One region of the Burkholderia sp. JKS000303 genome, then DNA from elsewhere that is predicted to be linked to it. Evidence: riboswitches for the same ligand, from Rfam matches in the RefSeq annotation. Region 1 holds a riboswitch; each other region holds the start of a gene.
What was found. Region 1 has a riboswitch for cobalamin ahead of BX604_RS18165 (TonB-dependent receptor domain-containing protein). Riboswitches for the same ligand answer to the same signal wherever they lie in the genome.

Region 1 (9,073 bases):
CCGCATCCCTCTCGGCGTTCGCTCAACCGGGCGTTACGTCATCCGGTTTTCCCGCTGTCCCGCCGCGCGACGACGTCGCGCAGCCCGTCCACCGTGCACCCGCCGCGCTGCCGCGCGCCGGCTTCGTGCTCGCGAAGATCGATCAGAACAATACGCCGCCCGACCGCGGCAGCGATCCATCCGGCCGCACGCACGCCGGCTCGCATATGTAATGCCGCACGAGCCGGCCGCATCGGGCGGCCGGCCCGCGTCACGCCATCACAACGACGGCAGCGACGGATCGCGGGCCGCGAGGATGTCGTCGGTGCGCCGCTGCAGCGCGTCGTCGATCGTCTCCGGCTGCGGAATCAGCCAGTAGCGCCCGTCGCGAATGCCGTCGAACACCCGCGCCGCAAACGCGTCGGGCGTGATCCCGTGCGCGTTCAGCATTGAGCGCATCGTATCGACGAAACCCTGCACTTCCGGCCGGTCGTGCGCGGCGCCGAACGGGTCGTTGAAGATGCCGGTCTGCACCGGCCCCGGCGCGAGCAGCGACACGCCGACCGGCGCGCCGAGCATCTTCAGCTCGCCGTACAGCGATTCGGTCAGCGCGACCACCGCGAACTTCGTCGCCGAGTACGGCGACATCAGCGGGCTCGGCAGGAAGCCGCCCACCGACGCGGTATTCACGATGCGCGCCGGCACGTTGCGCGCCAGCATCCGCGGCACGAAGCTGCGGATTCCGTTCATCACGCCGTGCACGTTGATCGCGAAGCTGCGCTCGAACCGTTCCGGCGTGATTTCCCAACTGAAGCCGGTCGCCATCACGCCCGCGTTGTTGAACAGCAGGTCGACGCCGCCGAAGCGCCGCCACGCGGCGTCGGCCAGCGCGTCGACGGCTTGCGGCCGGCTGACGTCGGTCGGCACGCACAGCACGTCGGTGTCGAGCGTCGCGGCAAAGGCGTCGAGCTTCTCCGGATCGAGGTCGGCCAGCACGACACGCATGCCGAGCGCGGCCGCGTGACGCGCGAGCCCGCTGCCGATGCCGCTGGCCGCGCCGGTGATCACGGCGGTGCCGCCGTCGAAGCGAATCGAATGCGTCATGTCAGAGTCCTGTCGGGTCGATGTGGGGATGGGCATACGCGGGAATCGCGGGCGGGGGCAACGGCGTGCGGCCGTCGAGCGAACGCACCGCGAGCCCCTGCGACAGCGGGAAATGCAGGCTGTGCGTGACGAGGCCCGTGCGTTCGCGCGCCGGCAGGCTGCACAGCGCCAGCGCGGTTTCCGCGAGATACGCGACGTCCTCGGTCGGATAGCCTTCGGGGATATAGCGCGCCGCGCCCGGCGTGCGGATCGCGGTGCTCGGCGCGACCAGGTTCACCGCGATGCCGTCGGCTTCGAGCTCGGCCGCGAGCCCCTGCGTGAAGCGCGACAGCGCGGCCTTGACCGCCGCATAGACGGTCGCGCCGCCCACGCGCGAGAAATCGTCGAACGGCCGCAGCGGCGGGAGCGCCGTGACCGACCCGACGTTGACGATCCAGCCGGCGCCGCGTGCGCGCATCAGCGGAATCGCGGCCTGGGCCAGCGCGAACGGGATGCGCAGATAGTGTTCGATCGTCGTGTCGAACATCGCCATCGGCATCGCGTCGACGCACGCGTAGTCGGCCACGCCCGCGTTGTTCACGAGGATGTCGAGGCCGCCGGCTGCCTGGGCCGCGCGCGCGACGAGCGCGTCGCGCTCGGCGGCGTTCGACAGGTCGGCGGCCAGCGCGATCGCGCGGCCGCCCGCCTGTTCGATCAGCGCAATCGTTTCGGCGAGCGTGCCGGCGGTCGTTGCGGATTGCGTGAGGCTGCGCGCCGTCACGACGACGGTCGCGCCTTCGGATGCGAGGCGCTGCGCGATCGCGCGGCCGATGCCGCGGCTCGCGCCCGTCACGAGTGCGCATTTGCCCGCGAGTCGGGCGGTTCTGGTGTCGGTCATGGTGTCTCCGGTGAAGGGGGATTCGGCGCGAGGCGTCCGGTTTCAGCCCGCGATATCCGCAACGTGCAGCACGAACTTGGTTTTCGCGTCGCCCGTTTGAACGAGGTCGAGCGCCCGCGCGGCCTGTTCGAGCGGAAAACGGTCGAAGCGCGGCACGCGCAACGCGCGCCGGCCGAGCCGTTCGGCGATCAGGCCGAGCGTCGCGCCGCTCGGCATCCGGCTGTAGGTCATCGCGGTGCGCAGGCCGCGCTGGCCGGCCTCGGCCGCCGTCGCGGCGAGCCGTTCCGCATCGCCGGCCGCGAGCGTCATGATGTTGACGAGCGTGCCGCCCGGCGCGAGCAGGTCGAGCGCGGCGGGCAGCGTGTCGCCACCGACCGCGTCGAGCACGAGGTCGACGCCGCCCGGCGCCCACGCCCGCACGGCCGCGGCGATGTCCTCGGCGCGATAGTCGATGCTCAACGCCGCGCCGAGCGATTCGACCGTCTCGCGATTGCGCGCCGAGCACGTCGCCGCGACGCGCGCGCCGGCCTGGGCGGCAAGCTGGATCGCGAACGTGCCGACCGCGCCCGCGCCGCCATGCACGAGCACCGTCTGCCCGGCGCGCAGCCCGCCGTCGTCGAACAGGCCGGCCCACGCGGCCAGCGCGGGCGTCGGCGTGGCGGCCGCTTCCGCGAAGCCGACCGTGTCGGGCAGGCGCACGACCGAGTCGTGGCGCACCGCGACGTATTCCGCATAGGCACCCCAGCGCCCGGCGCCGACGTCGGTCTGCGCGAACACGCGCATCCCGGGGGCGAAGCCTTCGACGCCGTCGCCGACCGCCTCGACCACGCCGGCGGCATCGAAGCCGATCACGAACGGGAACGCGATCTGCATGAACGCGCCGAGATAGCCTTCGCGGCATTTCCAGTCGGCGGGATTGACGCCCGCGTACGCGACGCGGATCAGCACGTCGCCGGGGCCCGGCGTCGGTGCGGGAACGTCGGCCAGCCGCAACGCGTCGGAATGGCCGACGCGGTCGATCAGCAAGGCTCGCATGGTGGTGTCTCCTCTATTGATATGTCGTATGGATCGGGATCGGCCGCCGCGTCACGCCGCCGTGTCGGCCAGCAAGCTCGACGCGAGCGGACAGAACGCGTGCGAGATCGCATCGACGGTCCAGTCGGGGCTTTCCGCGTCGAACCGGCGATCGACCCAGCCCCAGTGGTATGGATGCAGCAGGTATTCGCAGAGCAGGTCGTCGACGCGCGCGAATTCCTGTTGCCACACGTGCGTCCACGCGCCCGGCGTTGCGATCCGGCTCAGCCGCCAGTTGCGAATGCCGGGCATGAACGCGGGCATGCGCAGCAGTTCGCGTTCGAGCGCGGCAACCTGCGTGGCGTCGGCCTGCGGCCGCACGCGCAGCATCAGCGTGCGCCACACGCCGTCGCGCAGCGCCGGTGCGCGCAGGCCGCCGCCGATCGCCTGGCACACGGCGCCGTCGACCCGCACGACACCCGGCAGCCCGGCCAGTGCGGTGAAATCCGTCGCGTGACCGGTTGCGCGTTCGTCGCGCAGCACGTCGAGCGTGTAGTCGCCCGCGCCCCAGCATCCGTCGAGATTGCGCTCGAGCGTCACGCGGGTGGCGCCGGGCAGCGCGCGCGCCGCATCGCTCAGCGCACGTTCGGTTGCGCCGGCATCGGCGGTCGCCGACACGAATACCTGGGCCGTGTCATGCCGCATGGTCGACCTCCGTCAGCGTGGGCAGCATCGCCAACGGTGCGTCGGCGTCCGTCATCACATGGCGGCGGCGGGCGTCGCACAGCGCATCGACGGCCATCCAGAATCCGACCACGTCGACATCGGTCAGCGCGCGCATCCGGTAGTACGCGGGCGCATCGGCAACCTGCCAGGTCAGCCACAGCGTGCTCGGCTGCCCCGGCACCGCGACGGGCGGCGACACCCAGCGGCCGGCCGCCGTCAGCCCACGCGCCGCGTGGCCTGGCAAATAGCGGTCGCGCAGCAGTGCAAGCACGTCGGGAATGCGCTCGGGCGCGAGCGTGATTTCGTCTACGATCTGGATCATTCGCGTGTCGTCTCGGGAAGTTCGTGGCGGGATGCGATGCCGGCCGCCTACGCCGTTCCGGCGAGGCCGGAAGCGGCCGGCGTGGATAGCATTCTTGCGTGGCGACGTTGGATGAACCCCTACCGGGCCGATCACCGGCCCCTATCGTCGCGATCAGAACGGGAGACACATGAAACAGCGCGCATTGCCGGCAAGCGGCCGCGTGCTGCCGGGCCTCGGCGCACGCCTGCTCGACGAACTGACGCGCAGCGGCGCGCCGTCGGCGCAACCGCACGCGATGCCGGCCGTCGCGATTGGCGCGACGACACCCGGCGGCTTCGTCGCGCTGTATCGCGACGCGATCGAACGGCTCGAGGCGCAGGTCGCGCGCGGCAACGGTCATCCGCCGATGCGCAAGCAGGAAGTCGACCTGATGTGCCGATGCCTGCTCAGCTGCGCGACGCTCGCCGATGCGATCCGCTGCGCGGCCGAGTTCTGCGAGATGCTGACGCCGCGTGCCGGCGTGCTGTCGCTCGCGGTGCGCGACGGCCGCGCGACGTTCCGGATGGATTCGCTGCGTCGCACCCGCAGCCCGGCCGCGTGTCTCGTCGACCTGACCGGCCTGTTCTGCTACCTGCAGCTGTTCGGCTGGCTCACCGGGCAGCCGCTGCGGCCGGACGAAGTGTGGCTCGGCCATCCGCGCCGCGACGATGCGATGCCGCTGCTCGGGCTGTTCAATGCGCCGGTCGACGTCGGTCGCAAAACCTACGGCTTCGCGTTCGACGCAGCACGGCTCGATGCGCGCGTGATCCGGCAGCCGGGCGAGCTCGACGCGTTTCTCGTCGACTTTCCGTTTCGTCTGATCGATGCTGCACCGGCCGTCGTGTCATGGGCGCAGCAGGTGCGCGGCTTTCTCGACGCGGCCCTCGCGCGCGAGCAGGCGCTGCCGGCGCTCGCGGAGCTGGCGGCATGGCTCGGCGTCAGCGACGCCACGTTACGACGGCGGCTGGCGGCCGAAGGCAGCGGCTACCACGTGTTGCGCGAGCAATGCCTGGCTGAGGTCGCGCGACGCTGCCTGCGCGAGTCGGACTGGCCGATCACGCGGATTGCGGCGCATCTCGGTTTCGGCGGCGAGGAAGCGTTCCGGCGTGCATTCGTGCGGTGGACGGGTATGGCGCCGAGCCGGTTCCGGCGCACTTGCACGGCCGCCGGCATGCCGTTTCATCAGACGTGAAGCCCGCTTCGAACGCTCGTAAAGCAAGAATTTCGAAAGAATCCGGCGGAGAGTGACGTTTTTTCGCATCCCGTTCGCACCGGCAATTGACGCGCCGGAGCGCTCGCCATTACGCTTGCGCGCTGATGGTTCCCGGAGACGGGATCAAAAGGGAACGCAGGAGAGGCAGCGCCTCGAATCTGCGGCTGCCCCCGCAACTGTAAGCGGCGAATCCGCGCTACCGCATGCCACTGGGAAACCGGGAAGGCCGGCGCGAATCACGACCCGCGAGCCAGGAGACCTGCCATCGACCCGAGGTCCAAGCAGCCGCACCGGGCGGGGTGTCCCGATGCGCCAGGCACCGCCTTTGGCGGTCGCCCGTTGCATGGACGGCCCGACCTCAGGACCCATCCGATGTCCCATCTTTCCGAAGCCGCTTCCACGCCGGAAGCGTCGCGCCGACATGCCGCCGGCATGCGCGGCGTGTCCGCGCACGTCTGCCGCGCCGCCCTGCGCGACGACCAGCCACGCTGTCCGGTCGCGCGATAAACCCACAAGAACGAACGCGGTATTCACCGCGCCCCGCTGATGCTCGCCGTACGCAACACCCTCACGCTCGCTGCCTTATGAACCTTCGCCACCTCCTTGCCACGTCCGCCGCCACGGCGCTGCTCTCCCCGATCGCCCACGCCGCCGGCGACACGGCGATCACGCAGCCGCCGCAGGCCACGGACGGCGCCGACCTGCCGACGATCACCGTGACCGACACGCGGCACCTGCCCGAGTCGTTCGACCAGCGCTACGCGTCGACGCAGGTGCTCACGCGCACCGACCTCGACCGGCTGTCGCCGAGCGATCCGAGCATCACGCAGGCGCTCGCGACGCTGCCCGGCGTCACCGTCTCGCAGAACGGCGGCCCGGGCTCGTCCGCGTCGGTCAGCATCCGCGGCTCGTCGGCCAGCCAGGTCGCGGTGTTCATCGACGGGATCCGGATCGGCTCGCCGACCACCGGCATCGCGCCGTGGGCGGACCTGCCGACCGAAGCGTTCGAGCGTGTCGAAGTGATTTCGGGGCCGGCGGCGGCGTCGTTCGGCGCGAACGCGATGGGGGGCGTCGTGCAGCTGTTCACGCGCCGTGCCGCCAACCAGCCGAACCAGACCACCGTGTCGGTCGGCGGCGGCTCGAACAAGACGTTCGACACGCAGTTGCGCACGTCGGGCACCGTGCCGTCGACCGGCCCGCTCGCCGCGCTCGGCGGCCTCACCTACTCGCTCGGGCTGCACGACTACAACACGGCCGGCATCGACGCGACGCGGCCCGTGTTGCCGTACCACGAGGACGGCCGCAATCCGTATCACGCGCAGGACCTCGATGCGCGCCTCGGCTACGCGCGCGACAACTGGTCGATCTCGACGTTCGCGCTGTATCACCGCTCCGATCTGTCCTATGACAACGCCGGTTATGCGAACCGCCAGCTCGATCATCAACTGACGACCGGCCTCGCGTTCCATCTCGACATCACGCCCGATACGCAGTTCGACCAGTCGTTCGGTTATGCGAACGACCGCCAGTTCCTGTATGCGAGCGATCCGGCCATCCCGACCGACCAGATCAACTCGCAGCGCATCAGTTCGTCGACGTCGCTCACCCATCAGGAACACGGGTTCCGCCTGTTCGGCCTGCCGCTGTCGGGCGAAACGAAGCTCGCGTACGACTTCACGCGCGAACAGGCGTTCCTGCCGGTCGACGTTCCGGACGGCGTGCCGACGCGCAACGATTCCGCGTTCTCGCTGCATCAGTCGGCGACGCTCGGCAGCGTGACGATGTTCGTCGCGGGCCGTCATGAAATCATCGCCGGCCAAGCGGTGAACACCGGCAACGCGGCGCTGTCGTGGGCGATCACGCCGGTGTACACGGCGCGTGTGTCGTACGGCAACGCGTTCCGCCTGCCGAGCTTCAACGACCTGTACTACCCCGGCTACGGCAATCCGGACCTGCGTCCGGAGCGCAGCGATTCGATCGAAGCCGCGCTCGACGCGAACACGTCGTACGGCACGTTCACGGCCGCGATCTACGACACGCGGGTGAGCAACCTGATCGCGTACAACCCCGCGACGTTCTCGCCGATGAACATCGGCCGCGCGCATATCCGCGGGATCGACCTGTCGTACAAGGGGACGATTGGCCGCTACACGCCGGTCAGCGTCGCGATCGGGCTGCTGGATCCGCAGGACGAGACCAACGACAGCTGGCTCAACCGCCGGCCGCGCCAGACGGTCAGCGTGAACGTCGATCACACGTGGGACGAGCTGCACCTGCACGCGCTGAGCACCGGCGCGTCGCTGAACTACGGCGGCACGACGTTCGACGACCCGGCGAACACGACCTACCTGCCGTCGTACCTGACGGTAAACCTGCGCGCGTCGTACAAGATCAACGCGCACCTGACGGTGTCGGCGACGCTGTCGAACCTGTTCGACCGCCAGTACATGACCGCGTACGGCTACAACACGCTCGGCCGCACCGCGTTCGGCAAGGTCAGCTACACGTTCTGACGCCCGGCTGCTCCCGCGTCGGCGCCCGCGACCGCGGGCGTCGACGCGGATCCGTTCGCATGGATCGCATGCGTCGGCAGCAAACCGCAGCGCCTCGTCACGACCAAACGACGCCGCGCACACCCGCGATCAACTGGATCGCGCCGAACCCCGCGATCACGACGGCCGACACGCGCGACAGCCCGTGCATGAACGCGCCGGACATCTTCGTGCGCAACGCGGCGGTCGCACCGCTCAGGCACAGCCACCACACCGCGGACCCCGCGAACACACCCGCGACCATCGGCGCGACGGTCATCCGCATCGCGCCGTCCTGCGCCGCCGACAGCGGCCCCAGCGCCGCGAAAATCCCGATGAACGACACGATCGTCATCGGGTTCGACAGCGTCAGGCCGAACGTCGTCAGGAAGTCGCGCAGGACGGTCGTACGCGGCCCGTCGCGCTGCACGGCCGCCGCGGCCGGCGCCTGACGCGCGATCGACCACGCCAGCCACACGAGGAACGCGCCGCCGCCGATCTTCAGCGCGACGGTCAGCATCGGGAACGCCGTGGCGATGCCCGCGACGCCCAGCGCGCCGAGCAGCCCGTAGATCGCATCCGCGCACGCGGCTCCGATGCCGGTGGCGAACCCCGCCCGAAAACCACGGGTCAGGCTGCGCTGGATGCACAGCATGCCGATCGGGCCGACCGGCACCGCGATCGACAAGCCGATCACGACGGATTTGATGAACAGCATGGCCGGCGCCTCGCGTCAGGCAGTGGGGATGTCTCGGCATCGTAGGGAAAGTCCGGTCGCCGCTGAAGGCGGTTTTTAAGGAAAAATGGCTGTTCCACCTTAAAAACGCCGCCGCGATGGACGATCTCGACTGGAAAGTACTCACGCTGCTGCAGGCCAACGGCCGCATCAGCTACACGGAGCTGGCCCGCCAGGTTCACCTGTCGGTGCCGGCGGTGACGGAGCGCGTGAAGCGCCTCGAATCGGCCGGCGTGATCGACGGCTACACGGCGCGGGTCAATCCGGCCGCGGCCGGCTACCCGGTGAGCGCGCTGATCGGCATCACGGTGCAACAGCCGGCGAAGGCGAAATTCCTGAAGCTGCTGGAGACGATTCCCGAAGTGATCGAGTGCCATCACGTGACCGGCGCGGATTCCTACGTGATTCGGTTCGTGGCCACGAGCATGGCGCACCTCGAACAGCTGATCGAACGCATCAACCTGTATGGCGAAACCCGCACGTCGATCGTGATGTCGACGCCGCTACCGGCCCGCGGGCTCGCCCGCCCGGCTGCAGGGATCAAAGGGAT
Region 2 (5,480 bases), on a different contig from region 1:
ATCCCGCCGCATTCCGCGACGATCGGCCGACCGGCCGCCGCGTGCATGCGAATCGTCCGCGCGGTCACGGCATTCGCCGCCAGCGTCGCCGCATGCAGCTCCGGATAGCCGCCCGGCAGGAACAGCGCATCGCAATCGTCGGGCACGGGTTCGTCGGCAAGCGGCGAAAAGAACCGCAACTGCGCGCCGAGCGTATCGAGCAGCGCGAGATTGGCCGGATAGATGAACGAGAACGCCGCATCGCGGGCGATCGCGATTCGCTTGCCGGCGAGCGCGCGCGGCAGTGGGGCGGCAACGTCCGGTTCCGCGAACGTGACGGCAGGCGGCAACTCGGCAAGCGCGGTGTGCGCGAGCACGTCGGCCGTGCGATCGAGCCGTGCGTCGAGATCGTCGATGTCGGCCGGCTGGTGCAGCCCGAGATGCCGTTCCGGCAGCGCGATGCCTGCATCGGCCGGCACGTGCCCGAGCCAGCGCAAGTCGTCGGGCAGCGCCTGCCGCAGCAGTTCCGCGTGGCGCGGCGACCCGACGCGGTTCGCCAGCACGCCGTGAAACGGCACCTCGGGCCGGAACCGCGCGAGCCCGAACGCGATTGCCGCGAAGGTTTGCGCCATCGCCTTCGCGGAAATCACCGCGACGACCGGCACGCCGAACGTCGTCGCAAGATCGGCACTGCTCGGCGTGCCGTCGAACAGCCCCATCACGCCTTCGATCAGGATCAGGTCGGCGTCGCGCGCGGCCTCGGCGAGCAGCGCGCGGCAGCCGGCTTCACCGACCATCCCGAGATCCAGCGCATGCACGGGCACGCCGCTCGCGCGTTCGAGCAGCATCGGATCGAGAAAATCGGGCCCGGTCTTGAACACGCGCACGCGCCGGCCGAGCCGCCGGTGCAGCCGCGCGAGGCCGGCCGTCACCGATGTCTTGCCCTGTCCGGACGCGGGTGCGCTGACGAACAGCGCGGGGCAGGCCGGCATCGCTCAGAACTCCACGCCGCGCTGCGCCTTCACGCCTTGCTCCTTGTACGGATGCTTGACGAGCCGCATTTCGGTGACGAGGTCGGCCGCGTCGATCAGCGCATCGGGCGCGTGCCGTCCGGTGACGACGACGTGCACCGCATCCGGCCGGGCCGTGAGCGTCGCGAGCACTTCGTCGAGCGGCAGGTATTCGTACTTCAGCACGGTGTTCAGCTCGTCGAGGATCACCATCCGGTATTCGCCGCTTTCGATCATCCGGCGCGCCTCGTCCCAGCCCTTGCGGGCGGTCGCGATGTCGGCGTCGCGGTTCTGCGTGTTCCACGTATAGCCGTCACCCATCGTCACGAAGTCGCACTCCGCGACCGCGCCGAGGAAATCGCGCTCGGACGTGTGCAGCGCGCCCTTGATGAACTGCACGACGCCGAGTCGCATGCCGTGGCCGAGCACGCGCACGGCCATGCCGAACGCGGCCGTGCTCTTGCCCTTGCCGTTGCCGGTGTTGACGATCAGCAGGCCCTTCTCGTGCGTGGCGGCGGCCTGCTTCTTTTCATGGCCGGCGCGGCGGCGTTCGGTCATCCGTTGATGGGATTCGGCATCGGTCTTCATCGGGAGTCGTCCTGTCGAAAGCGAAACAAAGGGTTCAGAGCGGGCCGGCGAGTGCAACCGTCACGCCGCCCAGGATGGATTTGGGGCCGAGCAGCCGGCCATGCGGCGCCGCGAGCTGCGCACAGGGTTCGGCCACGCCGGCGACGCCGAAACGCGCAAGCGCGGCCGCCGACGGCGCACTCGGCGCCGGTTCGGGACAATGCGCGAGCTGCGCCGCGTCGAAGGCGACGAGCGGCCAGCCGCGCCGCGCGCACAGCGTGCGCAGCGCACGCGCGTGCGCCTTGTCGGCGAGCGTCGCGACGACGGCCGGCTCGGCGGCCGGGTAACGCGCGAGCGCCGCGCGGATCGCGGCATCGAGTTGTGCGGCCGTCACGCCCGCGCGGAAACCGACGCCGAGCGCGACGCGCATCATGCGCCGCTGCCGCCGAGCGCCGCGCGCACCGCCGGATCGTCGGCAAGCGCGGCGACCCGGCCGATCACGACGATCGCCGGCGAGCCGATACCGGCCGCGCCGACGCGTTCGACCACCGTATCGAGCGTCGCGAGCACATGCCGCTGTCCGTCACGCGTTGCGTTCTCGATCGCCGCGCACGGCGTGTCGCCGGCCAGGCCACCGTCGCGCAGCGCGGCCGCGATCGCGTCGAGCCGGCGAATGCCCATGTAGATCACGATCGTCATCCGCGTGGCGGCCAGCGCGCGCCAGTCGGGTTCGTCGGCGCCCGCGCCGTGGCCGGTGACGAAGATCACGCCCTGAGCGTCGCCGCGATGCGTGACCGGAATGCCGAGCGCAGTCGGTGCGGCGATGCCGGCCGTGATGCCGTTGACGACTTCGACCGGGAACCCGGCCGCGCCGAGCGCGAGCAATTCCTCGCCGCCGCGGCCGAACACGAACGGATCGCCGCCCTTGAGCCGCGCGACGCTGCGGCCCGCGCGCAGGTGCGCGAGCATCGCGGCGACGATCGCGTCCTGCGGCGTCGACGCATGGCCGCCGCGCTTGCCGACCTGCTCGATGCGCGCATCCGCGCGCGCATGGCACAGCACGTCGGGGTTCACGAGATCGTCGACGAGCAGCACGTCGGCCGCGGCGATCGCGCGCACGGCCTTCAAGGTCAGCAGATCGGCGTCGCCGGGGCCGGCGCCGACGAGCCATGCGCGGCTCATCGCGGGCGGCACGGCGCGCACCGTGTCGAAGCAGTGGAAAGGGGAAAGCGGGCGGCACATCGGCGGCCGACGGACAGGCAAGACATGATTGATCGAGCGTAGCCCGCGCGAGCGCGGGCGGAATGCGCACCCCATCCGTCCCCCGCGGATCGGGCGTTCGGCGAGCATCGGGCTCGCCCCTTGCGTCGGCCGGTATCCGGGCTGGCCGCTTGCCAGGCCGCAGCCTTCCCGCCCGCTGAAGGGCAGTGGCATCGCGGGCGGCCTGGGCGCGTGCGCGGCAAGCGCGGCGCGCGGGCGGCGTACCGTTGCGGGGACAGCACAGGCCGGGCGGACATCCGCCCCCTGTTTCCCGTTTAACTGCATGCGCGGAAATGCGCGTGCGAGCACCGAACGCGGCGCTACGATAGCACAGCGACCGATCCGCGCGAACCCGCCGCGCGGGCGCCGGATGCGGCGTTGCGGGCGCCGCCGCAGCCATGCCGAACGCCCGGCGGCGGCCCGTTTCGCCTTGACGCTCCCCGCACCGCCGCCTACACTCGCACGCGTTTTGGTGCTCGCGCGCGCTCCTCCGGCGCGCGCAGTTAAACGGGAAACAGGAAGCGTGACTGCGCCGCAGTCGAGCCAACCTGTGCTGCCCCCGCAACGGTAAGCGAACGCGTCGCGCGCAAGCGCCACGCAGCGCCGCTTCGCCGCATGCCTGCCGCATGCGGACGACCGCCACTGGATGCCGCGTGCATCCGGGAAGGCGAAGCGGCGTGTTCGTCAGCCCGGATACCGGCCGAAACGTTGGGGTTCAGCGTCGCGGGGAGGCGGCGCATCGTCCACGGCCGCAGCATGCCCGACGCCCGAGCGTTTCCCGCTTTCTTCGCCGATCGGCCCGCCGCGCCCGCGCGCCCGGGCCGACGCGACGAACCGCAGGCGGCGCGGGAGCCGGGCCCGCGACGGCCGTGTTGGCATTCACCATGTCGACCGTTCGCAAGGAAGCGTCATGTCCGATTCGTCGTTCCGTCCGTTCACGTTCAGCGGCCGTCCGTCCGGACTGCGCCGCGACATCCCCGCGATCCGCCAGATGACATGCCGCGCCGCATCCGGCGCGACGATCCCGGCCTGATTCCATTCTCGACACAGGATCTACCATGTCCCTACGCAAGCTTCCCGTCACGATCGTCACGGGCTTTCTCGGCAGCGGCAAGACCACGCTGATGCGCCACATCCTGCAGCACGCCGAAGGCCGCCGCATCGCGGTGATCGTCAACGAGTTCGGCGAGCTCGGCATCGACGGCGAAATCCTCAAGGGCTGCGGCATCGGCTGCGAGGACGCGGACGGCGCGCAGGGCGAAGCGTCGGGCCAGCTGTACGAACTCGCGAACGGCTGCCTGTGCTGCACCGTGCAGGAAGAGTTCTATCCGGTGATGGAGGCGCTCGTCGAGCGCCGCGCCGATATCGACCACGTGCTGATCGAAACGTCGGGCCTCGCGCTGCCGAAGCCGCTCGTGCAGGCGTTCAACTGGCCGACGATCCGCAACAGCTTCACGGTCGACGCGGTCGTGACCGTCGTCGACGGGCCGGCCGCCGCGAGCGGCCAGTTCGCGGAGAATCCGCAGGCCGTCGACGCCCAGCGCCGCGCCGATCCGAACCTCGACCACGAATCGCCGCTGCACGAACTGTTCGCCGACCAGCTGTCGTCGGCCGATCTCGTGATCGTGAACAAGGCCGATCTCGTCGGCGACGCGCAGTTCGCCGAAGTCGAAGCCGCGATCCGCGAAGACATCCCGCCGCAGGTGAAGATCGTGCGCGCGACGCGCGGCGAACTGGATCTCGCGATGCTGCTCGGGCTCGAGTCGGCGTCGGAGGACACGATCCATCTGCGTCACGACCATCACGGCTCGGCCGACGACGGCGATCACGACCACCATCACGACGATTTCGACTCGGTCGTCGTGTCGGGCGATGCGGGTTCGCGCGAAGCGACGATCGCCGCGCTGCAGCGCGTCGTCGAGACGCACACGATCTACCGCGCGAAAGGCTTCGCAGCGCTGCCCGATGCGCCGATGCGGCTCGTGATCCAGGGTGTCGGCCGGCGTTTCGACAGCTATTTCGATCGTCGCTGGCAGGACGGCGAAACGCGCGCGAGCCGCTTCGTGCTGATCGGCGAGGATCTCGACGCCGCCGCGCTGCAACGCGCGTTCGACGCCGCGTGCGCGGCCCACACGCAACAGGCGTAACGCACGATGCATTTGCTGCGCACCACGCCGGGCGGCTTCGTCGACGATACGCAGGGCGTCGTCCGGATCGACCAGCAGCCGGCCGACATCGTGATCCTGAGCTCGGCCGACACGACGCTGTCGCTGCTGGCGAGCGTCGTGCCGACGATGCCGGCGGGTTTTCCGAGCGTACGGCTCGCGAACGTCACGTTCCTGCGGCAGCCGGCGTCGGTCGATTTCTATGTCGACGACGTGCTGCGTCACGCGAAGACGGTCGTGATCGACCATCTCGGCGGCGAAGCGTACTGGCCGTACGGGATCGAGCAGGCCGTGTCGCTCGCGTCGAAGCAACGGCAACGGCTCGCGATGTTCTCGGGCGACCTGCAGGAAGACCCGAACCTCGTCGCGAAGAGCACGGTCACGCCGGACCTGTGCCGGCTGTGGTGGCGCTACCTGCGCGAAGGCGGGCTGCACAACGCCGCCGCGCTGCTGCGCAGCATTGCATTCCATACGCTCGGTTTCGGCGACGAGCCCGAGC
Region 3 (9,073 bases), on a different contig from region 1:
GGATAGCGCGCCTGGATGCGCCGCGCGGTATCGAGCGCACCGGCGCCGAGAATCACGATCGCGGGCGGCGTCGTCATCCTTGCCATTTTTCCCCCGGCACCACGAGCAGCGAGAAATACGGCGACGCCATCGGATCGACTTCGTCGAGCGGCACGATGCGCTGGGTCGCCATCGTCGCGCGCTCGACGTACAGCGCGCGCTTCGCGAGCCCCAGGTCGTCGAGCACGCGCCGCACCTTGTCGAAGTTGCGGCCGAGCTTCATCACGACGGCCGCGTCGGCCTGCGCGAGCCGCGCGCGCAATTCGTTCTCCGGCAGCACGCCGGACAGCACCGACAGGCTCTGGTTGCGATACACGAGCGGCTGGCCGAGCACGGCCGTGCCGCCGAGCATCGCGCACACGCCCGGGATCACCTCGGTGTCGTAGCGTGGCGCGAGCCGGTCGTGCAGGTACATGTACGACCCGTAGAAGAACGGATCGCCTTCGCAGATCACCGCGACATCGCGCCCCGCATCGAGATGCGACGCGACGATCTCGGCGGCCGTGTCGTAGAAGTCGGCGATCACCGTTTCGTAGCACAGCGGCGGCGGCAGCGCTTCGGTCGTCACCGGGTAGACGAGCGGCAGTTGCGTCTGCGTATCGAGCAGGTGCGCTTCGACGATCCCGTACGCATTGCCTTTCTTGCCCTTCGCGACGAAATACGCGACCACCGGCGCGGCCTGCAGCACGCGCAGCGCCTTGATCGTCATCAGTTCCGGGTCGCCGGGGCCGACCCCCACGCCGAACAGGCGTCCGCACGGGGCCATCATTCGACCTCCGTCGCGAGCGCGTTGACCGCGGCGGCGGCCATCGCGCTGCCGCCGCGCCGGCCGAGCAGCGCGACGTACGGCACGCCGCGGCTGTCGGCGGCCAGCATCGCCTTCGATTCGGCCGCGCCGATGAAGCCGACCGGAAAGCCGAGGATCAGCGCGGGGCGCGGGGCGCCGGCGTCGATCATGTCGAGCAGGTGGAACAGCGCAGTCGGCGCATTGCCGATCACGACGACGCTGCCGGCCAGCTGGGGGCGCCACAGTTCGAGCGCCGCGGCCGAACGCGTGTTGCCGAGATGGCGCGCGAGATCGTGCACTTCCGGCTCGCCGAGCGTGCAGATCACGCGATTGCCGGCCGGCAGCCGCGCACGCGTGATGCCTTCGGCCACCATCTTCGCGTCGCACAGGATCGGCGCACCGGCCGCGAGCGCGGTGCGCCCGGCCGTGCCGGCGCCCGCCGAGAAGCGCAGGTCGTGGACGACGTCGACCATCCCGCACGCATGGATCACGCGCACCGCGAGTTTCTCGAGATCGGGCGGAACCTGCGACAGGTCGGCCTCGGCGCGGATCGTCGCGAACGACTGGCGGTAGATTTCCTGCCCGTCGCGAATGTAGTCAAGCATCGGTGGTGTCCTGGCTGTACCGCGCGCCCGTCAGTCGGGCCGCGGCCTGGTCAATCGTCAGATGGCGCGCGAGCGGGGCGCCGAGGCCCGCGGCAGCGTCGCGCCGGTAAAGGTCGTAGCGCCCGGGCGCGACCGCGACGAGCGTGTGCGTCGCCGTGTGCGGCAGCGCGCAATGGCGCTCGCAGCCGGTCAGGTGCGCGTCGAGCGGATGGCCGATGTACTCGGCCAGCGCGAGCGCGTCGCGTTTCGTATCGGCGCGCGATTTCGCGCAGCCTGCGCTGCCCGTGCACGCGACGAGCGACGCGAGCGGATCGGTCATCGCGCACACGAGGCCGAGCGACGCGAGCGCATCGAGCACGGCCGGCGCGCGTTCGTGCAACACGCCGTGCATGAACACGCCTTGCCACGGCGTCATCGACAGCGTGCCGTCGCCATCGGCTTCGGCTAGGTCGGCGAGCCGCTCCAGTTGCGTCGCGTCGAGCCGGCCGAGCGCGCATTGCGCACCGACGCTGCAGCGGGCCGCATCGAGCGACGGCCGCGCGCCGAAACGCAGCGCGGCATTGGACGGCGCGCGTCGCCAGCCGGCGAGCGCCGGATCGGCCGCGAGCGGGAAGGGCAGATAGTGCTGCGCGCGTTCGAGCAGCGCGCGTTCGCCGCAGATCGCGATCAATCCGCGCATCCGCGCGACGTCGACCGGCGCGAGATCGAGGAACGCAAGCAGCAACGCACGCACGAGCGCGACGGTCTGGTCGGGCGACACGTCGATCGACGCGGGCGTGTCGTCGGGGGCGACCGGCACGCAGCCGGCCAGGCTCGCGGCGATGCGCAGCGCGCCGTCGCCGCGACGCCATGCGGCCAGCCAGATGTCGTGCGGGTGATCGACGGCCGCGACCGATTCGCCGCCGTCGAGCTGGATCGAGAATTTCGGCGACAGTTCGCCGCGACGCGGCTCGCGCGCCAGCAGGTCGAAGAGGGGTGTCGCGAGCGCGCGGCTGTCGAGCAGCGCGTCGGGGTCGCGCCCGGCGAGCGGGCTGAGCATCAGGTTGCGGACGTCGTCGCTCGCGGCGAGCGCGGCCCGGTCGGCGGCCGCATCGGCGACCTCAGCGCTGCGCGCGCGCGGGCCGAGATCTGCGTCGAGCAACGCGTTGGCCAGCGGATCGGCCGCTCCGTCGCGAATGCCGCGCAGCTGAAGATTCGCGCGATTGGTCGCGTCGATCGCACCGGAGCCGTAGGCGCGCGCGGCAGCGGCGATCGCGCGCGCCTGTCGCGCGTCGAGCCGGCCGCCCGGCAGCTTGATGCGGCACAGTCCGCCATCGGCGGCCGCGACGACGCGCACGAGCCCCGGGCAAGCCGACGGGCGCACGGCAGGCGACGCAGGAATCGAAACGGGGGCGGAGCTCAACGGAATACGGGACAGTGTCGCGCAACGGCCAACGCATCGGTACACCCCGCCCGACGCCGACTGGCACGCACGCACTTTCAGGCCGGCAGGTCTCCTGGCTGACAGGTCGGCGCCTGCTCCCGGCCTTCCCGGTAAAACCAGTGGCATGAAAGGGAGATCGGCTCGCTGTCTACAGTTGCGGGGGCAGCCACGGCGGCGCGATGTGCACCCCGTGTTCCCTCTTCGGCCCCGAAGGGCACCGGCGATCGAACGGCCGTAGGATACCCGATTTCGACGGCGCTTCGCGACCGCCCGGCCATGCGCCGGAGCCGGGGCAAAGCACGGTGCGGGGCGGCAGCCACGCAGATGAAACGCGCGGTGGAACACGGTACCATGCCGACTTTCGCAATGCGGACGGCCGCACCGGCGCCTTCACGGCCGCCGCGCGGCGACTCGATGGAACCGAACGATGGGGAAGGGTGCATGACGGCGTGGCTGACGGTAGTGGGCATCGGCGACGACGGCTACGCGGGGCTCGGACGCAGCGCGCGGCGCGCGCTGCTCGACGCGACGCGGGTGGTCGGCGCGAAGCGGCACCTCGACATGCTGCCCGCGCGGCTGCCGGCCGCGCGCGAAGCGTGGCCGTCGCCGTTCGACCTGTCGGGCCTGCTCGCCCGTCGCGGCTCGCCCGTTTGCGTGCTCGCGAGCGGCGACCCGATGCTGTTCGGCGTCGGCGCGACGCTCGCGCGCGAACTGCCCGCCGACGAGTGGCGCGTGCTGCCTGCACCATCGTCGCTGTCGCTCGCGGCCGCGCGGCTCGGCTGGGCGTTGCAGGACGTCGGCGCGGTGTCGCTCGTCGGCCGCCCGCTCGCGACGCTCGCGCGCCACCTGTTGCCGGGCCGGCGCCTGTTCGTGCTGAGCGCGGACGGCCGCACGCCGGCCACGGTCGCCGCGGAGCTCACCGCACGCGGCTTCGGCCCGACCCGCATCAGCGTGTTCGAACATCTCGGCGGCCAGCTGGAGCGGCGCATCGACGGTCTCGCGCAGGACTGGCACGTCGACCAAACGGCCGCGCTCAATCTCGTCGCGCTCGACTGCCAGGCCGGCCCCGATGCGCCGCGCCGCGCGCTCACGCCCGGCTTGCCCGACGACGCATACCGCCACGACGGCCAGCTCACCAAGCGCGACATGCGCGCGCTCACGCTCGGGCGCCTCGCGCCCGCACCCGGCGAACTGCTGTGGGACGTCGGCGCGGGCAGCGGCTCGATCGGCATCGAATGGATGCGCGCGCATCCATCGTGCCAGGCGATCGCGATCGAATCGCACGCCGAGCGGCAGCGCTTCATCGAACACAACCGCGACACGCTCGGCGTGCCGGGCCTGCAACTCGTCGCGGGGCGTGCGCCCGAGGCGCTCGCGGGGCTCGCCGCACCGGACGCGATCTTCATCGGCGGCGGTGCGACGGCGCCCGGCGTGCTCGACGCATGCTGGTCGGCGCTGAAGCCCGGTGGCCGGCTGGTCGCGAACGCGGTCACGCTGCAGGGCGAAGTGGCGCTCGCCGCGTGGCGCGATGCGCACGGCGGCACGCTCACGCGCGTATCGCTCGCGCACGCGGAGCCGCTCGGCCGCTTCGACACGTGGCGGCAACCGTTGCCCGTCACGCTGTACGACGTGCGCAAGCCGGATGCCGCGGCAACCGACCTGTCGGACCTTCCGGACCTCGCGTGATGCGCGACGAAACCCCCGAACAACCGGCGCCGCTGCGGTTCGGCTACACGACCGGCAGCTGCGCGACCGCGACGTCGCTCGCCGCCGCGCGCCTGCTGCTCGCGGGCCGCGCGGACGATGCGGTCGAAATCGTGCTGCCGAAGGGGCAGCGCGTGATGATGCGGCTCGAGTTCTGCCGGACCACGGCCGACGGCGCCGAAGCCGGCACGCTGAAGGACGCCGGCGACGATCCCGACGTCACGCACGGCGCGCTGATCTTCGCGCGCGTCGCGCTCGCCGCGACGCCGGGCGTGCGCTTTCATGCAGGGCCGGGTGTCGGCACGGTCACGCGCGCCGGGCTCACGCTGCCGGTCGGCGAACCGGCGATCAATCCGGTGCCGCGCCAGATGATGACGACCCACCTCGACGCGCTCGCCGCCGAATACGGCCATGCGGGCGGCTTCGACGTGACGATCGGCGTCGAGGGCGGCGAGGCGCTCGCGTTGAAGACGATGAACCCTCGCCTCGGGATCGTCGGCGGGCTGTCGATCCTCGGCACGACCGGCATCGTGCGGCCGTTCTCGTGTTCCGCGTACATCGCGTCGATCCACCAAGGCATCGACGTCGCGCGCGCGAACGGCGTCGCGCACATTGCCGCGTGTACCGGCAACGCGAGCGAGGACGCGATGCGCGCGCACTACGGCCTGCCCGACATGGCGCTGATCGAAATGGGCGATTTCGCCGGCGCGGTGCTGAAACACCTGCGCCGCGCGCCCGTCGCGCGTCTGTCGATGTGCGGCGGTTTCGGCAAGCTCAGCAAGCTCGCGGCCGGCCATCTTGACCTGCACAGCCGCCATTCGAGCATCGACCTGCCGCTGCTCGCGCAGTGGGCGGCGGAGGCCGGCGCGAACGACGCGCTGCAGGCCACGATGCGCGCGGCGAACACGAGCCAGGAAGCGCTGAAGCTCGCACAGACCGACGGCGTGCCGCTCGGCGACATCGTCTGCGCGCACGCGCTGCGCGTCGCGCGCGACATCGTGCCGGCCTCGGTCGCCGTCGAGATGTTCGCGATCGACCGGCAGGGCCGCTTTGTCGGAGACGCGCGATGAACGCCACGAACGCCATGAACACCCGCATCCTGTTGCTCGGCGGCACCGGCGATGCGCTGAAGATCGCCCGTGCGCTCGGCCCGCAACACGTCTACAGCCTCGCGGGCCTCGGCAAGGTGCCCGACGACTTGCGCTGCGACGTGCGCGTCGGCGGCTTCGGCGGGGCAGCGGGGCTTGCCGCGTATCTACGCAACGCCGGCATCGGTCTCGTGATCGACGCCACGCATCCGTATGCCGCGCAAATCAGCGCGAACGCGGCGGCCGCCGCGCGCGACGCCGGCGTGCCGCTGTGGGCGCTGCGGCGCGTCCCGTGGACACCCGGGCCCGGCGACGACTGGCGGCTGGTCGACGACTGGGCCGGCATCGAAGCCGCGCTCGCGCCGTTCCGGCGGCCGCTGTTCACGCTCGGCCGCGAACCGCTCGCGCATCTCGACGACATCCCGCCGCACCAGTTCTGGCTGGTGCGCTGCCTCGATCCGCATCCCGGCAACGCGCGCGCACAGGTCGTCGCCGCGCGCGGGCCGTTCACGCCAGACGGCGAACGCGCGCTGTTCGCGCTCGCGGGCATCGACGTCGTGGTCAGCAAGAACAGCGGCGGCGCCGCGACCGAGGCCAAGCTGGACGTCGCGCGCGAACGCCGGCTGCCGGTCGTGATGCTGCGCCGGCCGCCGCTGCCCGACGCCGATCGCGCGTTCGACTCGGCCGCCGCGCTGCTCGATGCGCTCGATCCGGCCGCGCGCGCGTGATGCGGCGCGACCGGCTGCACAATGAATTGACGGAGAATTTTCGATGACGGTGTATTTCATCGGTGCGGGCCCCGGCGACCCGGAGCTGATCACGGTGAAGGGCCAGCGCCTCGTGCGCACGTGCCCGGTGATCCTGTATGCCGGTTCGCTCGTGCCGCCGGCCGTGCTCGACGGCCATCGCGCGGAACAGGTCGTCAATACGGCCGAGCTCGACCTCGATACGATCGTCGCGCTGCTTGCCGACGCGCATGCGAAAGGGCAGGACGTCGCACGCGTGCATTCGGGCGATCCGTCCCTGTACGGCGCGATCGGCGAACAGATTCGCCGGCTGAAAGCGCTCGGGATTCCGTATGAAATCGTGCCGGGCGTGACGGCCACGGCCGCGTGCGCGGCGACGCTCGGCGTCGAGCTGACACTGCCGGGCATCGCACAGACGGTGATCCTCACGCGCTTCGCGGGCAAGACGACGATGCCCGAAGGCGAGGCGCTCGGTTCGCTCGCCGCGCATCGCGCGACGCTCGCGATTCATCTCGGCGTGCGGCATCTCGCGCGGATCGTCGACGAAGTACTGCCGCACTACGGGCCCGCGTGCCCGGTCGCGGTGATCTATCGCGCGAGCTGGCCCGACGAGGCGCGCGTGACCGGCACGCTGGCCGACATCGTCGGCAAGGTGCAGGGCACGCAGATCGAACGCACCGCGCTGATCCTGATCGGGCGCGTGCTCGATGCCGAAGGGTTCGCGGATTCGACGCTCTATGCGAGCGGAGGCTGAGGCCGTCGTACGATCAGGCTCGCCCGTCTTCCCCCGCATCTGACGTGCGTTACGCCCGCGCGGCGCGACGCGCAAACTGCGGCGCGAATCCCGCGGCCAGCCCGAACAGCACGATACACAGGCAAGCCATCGCGATCCATGCGGGCGACAGATCCGCGAGATGCTGGCGCACGACGCCCGCCGCGAACGGAAACAGCCCCGCGATCAGATAGCCGATACCCTGCACAAACCCCGTCAGCGATGCGGCATCGGCCGGCGTCGCCGCATGATCGACGGTGACGATCAGCGACAGCGGAAACAGCGCGCCGATCCCGGCCCCCAGCAGCAGCGCGGCCGGCAACGCGAGCGCCTGCGGTGCGGCCAGCATCACCAGCAACCCGGCGAGCAGCGACGCGATCGCCGCGTGCAGCGCGGGCCGGCGATCGGGCAGGCGGTCGATCGTCGCCGAGATCGTCAGCCCCGCGACCACTTCCGCGAGCGTCACGCCGCCGAGCAGGGTGCCGGCCGCCGTCGGCGACCAGCCGAGCCGCATGTAGTACGGCGGCAGCCATGCCAGCACCAGCGTGTAGGCGCCCGTCGCGATCCCGAAAAACGCCGCGAGCCGCCATGCGCGCGGCGAGCGCGACGGTTGCGCAGGCGTGGCCGACGTCGAAGCCGAAGCCGCTCCGGACGCTGCCGTATCACCGCCGCGGCTCGCCAGCGGCCACGCGACCGCCGCGACCGCGGCCGGCAACGCCCAGCCCGCAAGTGCCGCAAGCCAGCCCCAGCGGGCCGCGGCAAACGGCGCGACGACGCTCGCGAGCACCGCGCCTCCCATGATCGACGTCGAATAAACGCCCATCGCGCCACCGATGCGCGTCGCGAAATGCGCCTTGATGAACCCCGGCAGCAACGCCTGCACCATTGCGATCCCGATGCCCGCGCAACATGCGCTCGCCAGCAGCAGCCACGCCAGCTGGGCGCCGATGCGCGATGCGCACGCGAACCCGATCAGCGCGACGCCGAGCCATACGCCGCCCGCGATGCCCGTCGCGCGCTGCAGTCGCCGTGCGCTCAACGCGCCGAGGCCCATCAGCAGGATCGGGATCGTGGTCAGCAGGCTCGCCGCGCCATCGCCGATGCCGGTCGCGCGCTGGATCATGTCGAGCAGCGGACCGACCGCGGCCAGCGCCGGCCGCAGGTTCAGTCCGACCAGCACGATGGCGGCCAGCCGCCATCCGGGGGAAGTCAAGCGATTCATCAAACGGCCCTCGATATCAATGCGCGGCGCCTCCGTCGAGGGCGCCGCGCGTTTTCATGTAAAGTATCTCGACATCAAGATAAATGCTGATTTATCTCGACGTCAAGATAACTGGTGAGCCGAGGAGGGTTAATGGATCGAGCCGCGCATGCGCTCGCGCAGTGGCGCGTCGAGCGTCCGGATCTGGATGCGTCGTCGATGCTCGTGATGGGGCGGCTGCAGGAGGCCGCGCTCGTGATCGCGCGCGACGGCCTCAATCCGCTGTTTGCGCGCTACGGGATGCAGCCGGGCGAATTCGACGTGCTGGCGACGCTGCGGCGCAGCGGCGCGCCGTTCGCGCTGACGCCGACCGCGCTGTACGACGCGCTGATGATGTCGTCGGGCGGGATGACCGCACGCATCGACCGGCTGCAGAAGGCCGGCTGGGTCGAGCGCCGGCCGAACCCGGCCGACGGACGCGGCACGCTCGTCGCGCTGACGGACGCCGGCCGCGCGCTGATCGACGACGCGGTGGTCGCGCACGTCGACAATCAGCGCGCGATGCTGGCCGCGCTGTCCGCGGTGGAGCAGGCGCAACTTTCGGCGTTGCTGGAAAAACTGCTGGCGGGATGGGGAGAACAGACGTCGGCCACGAAATAGCCGTGCCGGATCGGCACGCCGAACGCAACGCGCGGAACCGGGCACACC

Region 2: another riboswitch for cobalamin. It lies ahead of cobA (uroporphyrinogen-III C-methyltransferase); the one in region 1 lies ahead of BX604_RS18165 (TonB-dependent receptor domain-containing protein).
Region 3: another riboswitch for cobalamin. It lies ahead of cobG (precorrin-3B synthase); the one in region 1 lies ahead of BX604_RS18165 (TonB-dependent receptor domain-containing protein).

What each region holds. Positions count from the first base shown of each region.
Region 1 is NZ_PDBZ01000001.1:3,837,387-3,846,459, reverse strand. Features, by position in the region: gene BX604_RS18200 (hypothetical protein) at 1-212, shown strand, start outside; gene BX604_RS18195 (SDR family NAD(P)-dependent oxidoreductase) at 259-1,083, opposite strand; gene BX604_RS18190 (SDR family NAD(P)-dependent oxidoreductase) at 1,085-1,960, opposite strand; gene BX604_RS18185 (NADP-dependent oxidoreductase) at 2,003-2,995, opposite strand; gene BX604_RS18180 (Dabb family protein) at 3,047-3,679, opposite strand; gene BX604_RS18175 (hypothetical protein) at 3,669-4,022, opposite strand; gene BX604_RS18170 (helix-turn-helix transcriptional regulator) at 4,192-5,235, shown strand; cobalamin riboswitch at 5,345-5,537, shown strand; gene BX604_RS18165 (TonB-dependent receptor domain-containing protein) at 5,841-7,769, shown strand; gene BX604_RS18160 (LysE family translocator) at 7,867-8,505, opposite strand; gene BX604_RS18155 (Lrp/AsnC family transcriptional regulator) at 8,622-9,073, shown strand, end outside.
Region 2 is NZ_PDBZ01000005.1:129-5,608, reverse strand. Features, by position in the region: gene BX604_RS36360 (cobyrinate a,c-diamide synthase) at 1-971, opposite strand, end outside; gene cobO (cob(I)yrinic acid a,c-diamide adenosyltransferase) at 975-1,577, opposite strand; gene BX604_RS36350 (cobalamin biosynthesis protein) at 1,612-1,989, opposite strand; gene cobA (uroporphyrinogen-III C-methyltransferase) at 1,986-2,798, opposite strand; cobalamin riboswitch at 2,909-3,145, opposite strand; cobalamin riboswitch at 3,270-3,535, shown strand; gene BX604_RS39860 (hypothetical protein) at 3,727-3,849, shown strand; gene cobW (cobalamin biosynthesis protein CobW) at 3,875-4,963, shown strand; partial or broken gene BX604_RS36335 (cobaltochelatase subunit CobN) at 4,970-5,480, shown strand, end outside.
Region 3 is NZ_PDBZ01000004.1:638,049-647,121, reverse strand. Features, by position in the region: gene cobJ (precorrin-3B C(17)-methyltransferase) at 1-77, opposite strand, end outside; gene BX604_RS36265 (precorrin-2 C(20)-methyltransferase) at 74-808, opposite strand; gene BX604_RS36260 (precorrin-8X methylmutase) at 805-1,431, opposite strand; gene cobG (precorrin-3B synthase) at 1,424-2,794, opposite strand; cobalamin riboswitch at 2,901-3,091, opposite strand; gene cbiE (precorrin-6y C5,15-methyltransferase (decarboxylating) subunit CbiE) at 3,296-4,540, shown strand; gene BX604_RS36245 (cobalt-precorrin-5B (C(1))-methyltransferase) at 4,540-5,628, shown strand; gene BX604_RS36240 (cobalt-precorrin-6A reductase) at 5,643-6,374, shown strand; gene cobM (precorrin-4 C(11)-methyltransferase) at 6,418-7,146, shown strand; gene BX604_RS36230 (MFS transporter) at 7,196-8,386, opposite strand; gene BX604_RS36225 (MarR family winged helix-turn-helix transcriptional regulator) at 8,519-9,025, shown strand.